3 regions of the Bradyrhizobium sp. CCBAU 25338 genome follow, and region 3 is predicted to be linked to each of the others. Evidence: predicted binding sites of a transcription regulator. Region 3 holds the regulator's gene; each other region holds the start of a gene.
What was found. The regulator LexA, encoded in region 3, represses DNA repair genes until DNA is damaged. The targets are predictions, from matches to a motif close to TGTTCNNNNTGTGTTCNG.
Positions count from the first base shown of each region.

Region 1: ACM42_RS32790 (ribonuclease T2) is a predicted target of LexA. The motif match lies at 1,558-1,575, and genes of this name have one in related genera.
Region 2: ACM42_RS23965 (DUF3072 domain-containing protein) is a predicted target of LexA. The motif match lies at 1,234-1,251, and genes of this name have one in related genera.

Region 1 covers NZ_LFKY01000042.1:638,548-640,808, forward strand. Annotated here, with positions in the region: gene ACM42_RS32785 (23S rRNA (adenine(2030)-N(6))-methyltransferase RlmJ) at 1-735, opposite strand, end outside; gene ACM42_RS32790 (ribonuclease T2) at 820-1,512, opposite strand; gene ACM42_RS32795 (hypothetical protein) at 1,633-2,094, opposite strand.
Region 2 covers NZ_LFKY01000039.1:394,906-397,166, forward strand. Annotated here, with positions in the region: gene ACM42_RS23945 (hypothetical protein) at 1-98, opposite strand, end outside; gene ACM42_RS23950 (hypothetical protein) at 239-496, shown strand; gene ACM42_RS23955 (hypothetical protein) at 591-833, shown strand; gene ACM42_RS23960 (hypothetical protein) at 951-1,172, opposite strand; gene ACM42_RS23965 (DUF3072 domain-containing protein) at 1,288-1,482, shown strand; gene ACM42_RS23970 (DUF6496 domain-containing protein) at 1,569-1,862, shown strand; gene ACM42_RS23975 (hypothetical protein) at 1,875-2,237, opposite strand.
Region 3 covers NZ_LFKY01000032.1:30,304-32,564, reverse strand. Annotated here, with positions in the region: gene ACM42_RS12270 (molybdopterin molybdotransferase MoeA) at 1-633, shown strand, start outside; gene lexA (transcriptional repressor LexA) at 810-1,511, shown strand; gene ACM42_RS12260 (hypothetical protein) at 2,008-2,261, shown strand, end outside.

The DNA.
Region 1 (2,261 bases), on a different contig from region 3:
GGTCGATGTGAGGGGCCCGCCATCGACTTGCGGCGCAGCGCTGAATTCGAGGCGCAGGCTTTTTCCCGGCGGTTTTGCTGCGGATGCGAGCCGCGCCACAAGCTGCGCCAGCGTGTCGGTGGCACGCCGGCTCTTGGCGGGATACCAGATTACATAGATACCGGTCGGCCATTTCACGAAAGCTGTCGAGAAGGCTTCGCCCAGCCGTTCGAACTCGTCCTTGGCCTCGAAGGGCGGGTCGATCAGCACGAGGCCGCGCCGCTCCTTCGGCGGCACGAAGGCCGGCAGTGCCACCCAGCCGTCGAGATCGACCACGCGGGCCTGTTCGTCGCGGCGCAGCACGTCGATCAGCGCTTTCCGCGCCTTCGGCTCGACCTCGCAGGCGACGAGCCGGTCCTGCGGCCTGAGCAGGCCGCGCGCGATCAACGGCGAGCCCGGATAGGCCTTGAGCTCGCCCTTCGGATTGAAGGCGCGGACGATGTCGAGATAGGGCTTGGTCAGCGCCGCGGTCTCGTTCGACAGGCGCGCCTGCAGCAGCCGCGCAATGCCGGTCAGCCATTCGCCGCCCCGGCGCGCCTCGTCGCTGTCGAGATCGTAGAGGCCGGCGCCGGCATGGGTGTCGATGACGCGGAACGCCGCCGGCTTGTCCTGCAAATAAGTGAGGATGCGCGCCAGCACGATGTGCTTGATGACATCGGCGAAGCTGCCGGCGTGGAAGGCGTGGCGGTAGTTCATGGCGGAGAGTTACGACATCGCGCGATGCTGCGCATCATAGTTCGCGCGGTGCGCGCCCCGAAACGACGATCGGAGCAGTCGGCCTCAACCGCCCCTGATCGGCGGCATCGTCACCTGGTCGCGGCGGCAGGCGCGGCGCTCGATCTCGTCGCAGGCGCGGAATTGCAGGTCCCTGCTGAGGCAGATGCGGACCTCGGACAGCCGTGTCCGGTTGCAGGTGACCGAGATGCTGGCATTGCTGAGGCCCGGATTGGCCTTGATGAAGGCCTCCTCGACCTCCGCCGGCGCTACGGTCTTGGCCTGTGACAGATCGAGATAGTCGGCCGGGATCTTGATCGCGGCGCGCGCTTTCCGGATCGTCTCGAAATAGCTGCGGCCCTCGAGCCCCGAGCAGGTGCCATGCTTGTCCCATTCGTTGAAGATCAGGCCCGGCGCCGGCATCAAATCGAGCATCGAGGACACGATGTTGCGGTTCAGCCGCGGCGCCGGCCGCTGGCAATATTCCGGGAAGCCATTCTCATATTGCGGCCACAGCCCATGCACGACGAAAGCGTAGGGCCGTCCGCCGCACTGGATCTGGGAACGGCCGCCACGCTCGGCCGCCTCTTCGCAGAACGAGGGCGACCATGACAGCGCGAGCACATAGAAGTCGAACTCGCCCGGCGCGTTCTGCCGCTTGTCCTGGGCTTTCGCGCCGCCGGCGAGCGTTGCCAGCCCGGCGGCGAGGGTCAGCGAGATCATCAAACGGGACAACGAACGCAATCTGGGATGAAACATGGCAACGCCCCTCAACTAGACTGTGCACGCAGCCTAGCAGGCAAAGAGAACATTTCAAGAACAAAATTCGAAGCGGCTGTCGTCTGCCGGTTGGTCAGCCCGAATCAGGCGCTCTTCGGATCAGGGCTTGGCGGCGCGGCAAGCCGGATTGTAGGCCCAGTTGCGGTCGAGCCCGACCACGCACCATTCGACGCCATCGCCATAGCCGGCGAAACCAGCATCCTCGGCGATCGAGAAGTGCACTTTGCGCACCTTGCCGTCATTGAGCATGGCATCGCCGGTGCAATAGCGGCGGGGAATGTTGTCGGACTGCCAGGGCCTGAACGCGACCTCGTGAACGGCGGAGAAGCCGGTGATCTTCAACGAGGAATTCCAGAACGAGCTCTCTTTTTCCCAGAACTGGGTGGCGATCGTCGGCAGGGCCTTGTCGCAATCGACGACGGCGCCGTCGTAGCGCGGTCCGCTCAGCCAGAAATTCAGCTCCAGCGGATTGGCGGCCCTGGCCTCGCCGAGCGACAGCGCCCCGAACATGAGGCCGAGAAGGGCGGCAAAGCGAAGCGATTTCGGGGAGGGGGCGCGCATGGTCAATCCAGACAGCTCAGGTCTTGCGAAGCTCAGACGGTGCCGCGAAGGCCGGGGGAGGTCAAGTGCAGCGCGGCAACACTTGGCCAGGAGTTGACCAGGACGTCGCGGCTAACCGGGCTTCTGTTCTTTTCACTTCCATCCCGGCACCGTAGACTGGCGCCAGC
Region 2 (2,261 bases), on a different contig from region 3:
CGTTCTGCTCCGCGCGGAAGCCTGCGGGCCTTGCGCAGAATGTCCGCAGCCGCGTTGCGATAGGCCAGCGAGCGGTAAAGAAAGACTACCTTACCCATATCCATGTTCCCGTTTTGATGGCGCTCATCCTCGCAAGCCCGGCATGAACGTCGGATGAAGCGGGCGATGACAATTATTTCAACCGAATGGAACCAGACAATCACGCGGGTGTTTGCATGCCAATTCGGGATGCACTCCCATGCGCACGAATAAGTCGTCTGAGCTGATCTCTGCCAGCGGACTTATCAAGCTGCTGACGCAGGCAATGATGGGCGCGGCCCTCGGCCTCACCTTCAGCCTCATGCTGGTTCTGTCCAATCCAGCCGTGGCCAACCTGCTCAATAACGGCGGAAGCCAGGCCATTCTGGTCTTCACTCTCACCTTGGTGACGACGTTCGCGATCGGTGCGACGCTCACTGGCGTCGTCTTCATCATTGACGAGGACAAGCAATCTTGAAGCGCGCGTGACCCGCAGGAGATGCTTTGTCGGGAACTCCTGCGGCGAAGAGCGGTTGGCTGCCTGCGTCAAATTAACTCAGGGAGTTTCCCGCATGAAGACGACCAAGCTCGCTCTCGCCGTAATGTTGGCAACCGGCCTTGCCGCCGCGCCGTTCGCCGTGCAGGCCAAGTCACACAAGGCCAAGCATGGATCCTCGATGTCATCGTCGCAGACCACCGGCGCCAACACCAAGTCCTCCAAGGGTGCTGATCCTTCCGGCCAAGGCGGCTCCGGCCCCGGCTCCGATCAGGGTGGCACCATGACGAACAAGGGCGGCATGACCAACACCAAATAGGCCACTCCCTGGAATCCATCGAGGGCTCCGCCCATTGCGGGGCCCTTTCTCTTGGTACTCGGGCGCAGTTTCAAATCCGATACGCGTCCGGATCCTCTTCCACCGCCCGCTCCCTGATCAGCGGGGCCCGCTCGCGCGCACGGGATTGCCGCCCGTCTTCGCGGGACGAAGGCGCACCCGGTCGCGGACGTCAGGCAGAACGTCGCTGCCACCAGCTGCCTTCCATTCGCCGATCAGGAGGTTGATTCTCCGGCGCAGATCCATCTGCGCCAGGGCCCTTTCCGTACAGTCGCGGTCGCGCTCGACGAGATCGCGCACCGACGCCTCGACGTCGGCCATTTCTAGCCTCAAGACTCTGATTTTACGTCGAATTTCATTAATTCTGTTGTCCATGGTTTATTAGAACAAAATAAGAACATATAGTCAAGTCACGATTTCAGAACGGAGAAAACAGATGCAGGTTCAGGGTAAATACGACGCCAGGGTTTTTCTTGGCGAGCAGATGACGCGGGCGCAGGGTCTCAGGCTGAAGCGGCTGAGCGAAGAGGCCTATCAGCCCGCCCAGTTTGCACGGGACCTGTCCTTCGGTGAGGCCGCACGGCGCATCCAGGCGCTGGAGGCGGAGATCGAGCTAGCGAACTCCTTCTAGGCTGCGTCGCGCGCCTGCACGTTGTGTACGCGCTGCCGGAACCATGGCTGAGCCGTGTGGTTCTCCTTCGCCAAGGGAGAACATGCATGGCACGTAAGGCAAAGAAACGTCGCTACTCACGCAGCTCCGGCAGCGATGTCGAAAGCGAGATGCGGCGCTACAAAAAGGGTACCGCGAAGAGCGGGCGCGGGGGACGCGGCGGCCGCGTGAAGAGCCGCAAGCAGGCAATCGCGATCGGACTGTCGAAGGCGCGCAAGAAGGGCAAGAAGGTCCCGAAGAAGGCATCGAAGCGGAAGAGTGCCAAGAAGACGTCGAGAAAATCGTCTAAGTCAAGCAAGTCGTCTAAGAAGTCGTCGAAGCGCAAATCCAGCAAGCGCTGACGCTGACCCGTCTCAGATCATGCTGCCCGGCATGAAGCAACGGATCGAAATCCCGAACGCCGTCTTCACCGGCCACACCATGGTGCGGCCGGCCCGGTTCGGCTCGGTGATGACGGCTTCGTCCGGCACCTCGATCCACTGCCCGTCCAGACGCACGCGGTAACGCCCGTTATGCGACTCCCAGTCGGGATCGGCGACGGCAAATCCGTCCGCATCCGAGCAGCACGGACCGAGCTGGCTGCGCAGACTGTCGAACCATGGTTTTAGAGGGGAGTTCGCGTAGCGGCCGTCGTCACGTCCGAGCGCGTTTCCGCCCCAGAGCACCAATGACGCTGTGAGCAGTGCACTCCTCCGCGAGAGCTTCAATCGAACCATGTCGGCACCGATCAAATGCGAACC
Region 3 (2,261 bases):
CACGGGCAGATCGTCTATTCCAATGGCTATGCCCTGCACGCGCTCGCCCGCAGCGAGGGCGCCGAGACCATCGACCTCGGCGTTGCCGCCGATACGCTGGAGGCCACTTCCGCCGGCATCCGTCGCGCCCGGGAGAGCGGCGCCGACATCCTGATCACGACCGGTGGCGCATCGGTCGGCGACCACGATCTGGTCCAGCAGGCGCTCAAGGACGAAGGCATCTCGATGTCGTTCTGGAAGATCGCGATTCGGCCCGGCAAGCCGATGATGCACGGACGGCTCGGCGCAATGCGCGTGATCGGCCTCCCCGGCAATCCCGTGTCGTCTTACGTGTGCGCCTTCCTGTTCATGGTGCCGCTGATTCGCGCCCTGTCGGGCCGATCAGTGATTCATCATCGCCGCGAGCGCGCCGTGCTGGGCCGCGATCTCGGTGCCAACGACCAGCGCGAGGATTATCTGCGTGCGCGCCTGGAACAGCGTGACGACGGCGCGCTCGTCGCCCATCCCGTCAGCCATCAGGACTCCTCTCTGCTTGCGAATCTCGCTGCGGCGCAGGTACTTCTCGTGCGCGCACCGTTCGCGCCGAGGGCCGAGGCCGGCACGCCTTGCGAGGTGCTGCGCCTGCCCGCCTGAGCTGCACGGCCACACGCATCGCGCGAGCTTCGCTCTGTTCACCGTAAATTAAGCAGTTGCGGAACACATATCGAACATATAGTGTCCGTTCATGATTTGTTTCGAACGTGTAGCAGCTTATCGCTGAACTCCTCGTCTCGGAATCGAACGACATCAACCGGGGGACTTTCGTCGAGATGTTGACGCGCAAACAATACGAGCTTCTACGGTTCATCAGCGAACGTCTGAAGGAAAGCGGCGTGCCGCCGTCCTTCGACGAGATGAAGGATGCGCTCGACCTGCGCTCGAAGTCAGGCATCCATCGCCTGATCACTGCGCTCGAGGAGCGCGGCTTCATCCGCCGCCTGCCCAACCGCGCCCGTGCCATCGAGGTGATCAAGCTGCCCGAGCTCCAGGCCGCCGCCGGCAGCCGCCGCGGCTTCACGCCGAGCGTCATCGAGGGCAATCTCGGCAAGGTGCGCGCGACCTCCAGCCCGCCTGTGGACGAGGGCGAGCGTCCCGTCGCGGTGCCCGTGATGGGCCGCATCGCGGCCGGCACGCCGATCGAGGCGCTGCAGACCCGCAGCCACACCATCAGCGTGCCGCCCGACATGCTCGGCTCGGGCGAGCACTACGCGCTCGAAGTCCGCGGCGATTCGATGGTCGAGGCCGGCATCCTCGATGGCGACATGGCGCTGATCCAGCGCAACGAGAGCGCCGATACCGGCGACATCGTGGTGGCGCTGATCGACGACGAGGAAGCCACGCTCAAGCGCTTCCGCCGCCGCGGCGCCTCTATCGCGCTCGAGCCCGCCAACGCCGCCTACGAGGTCCGCATTCTTCCGCCGAACCGCGTGAAGATTCAGGGCAAGCTGATCGGGCTGTACCGCAAGTACTGAGCGGTCCTGCGGTCGCTCGACACCTATTGGAGCGGATCCGCTATCCGCTCCGGCTGGATGGTTTTTCCGGTTCTGCTCAGATTGTCCGGCCCCCTCTTTCGGCGGCTCATCCTCGACACGCCGCACGACGCAACATCGCTTCGCGGCCTGAGAATGCGAGGACAGGTGTTGCGCCGGACGTTTCATGGACGATCGTTGCTGCGCCGATCGCAGCAACGGTGACGTAAGCCGCTGCCATACAATCGCACCGCCATTCCGCAAGCGAGCTGGCAATACTCGGGCTGGTCGGCGCCCGCGGGGCGCTGACGCACGCCTTCCGAATACGCATGCATCGGCTTTGTTCCTATCGAATCCGGGAAAGATAATGTGATCGCGGCTTGCGGCGCAAAGCCGCAGATTTGCCTACAACGAAGCAGAGCGTTGCTTGCTTCCACCTGATAGAGGCCTGCGCCTCCAAAAGAGGTGCGGGTTGCTATCTTCGCATGAGGAGCACCCGATGTGTGACTACAGCCTGCATGCCGTCGCGACGCGCCCCGCCGAAGTCGGCGAGACGATCGTCACGACAACCTTCCGTGGCACCTCGACGCGCGGCTTCGCCTCCGAAGCCGATCTCTCCGTCGCAGTCTGCCTGCTGCCGGGAACGGAGCTCGCTTTCGCCGACAACGTCCGTTACGACAATCGCTGGATCTGGACGCGCACCGTGAACTCCCGCGTCGGCAAGTTCGGCAAGATCGACCCGCACATTCCCGA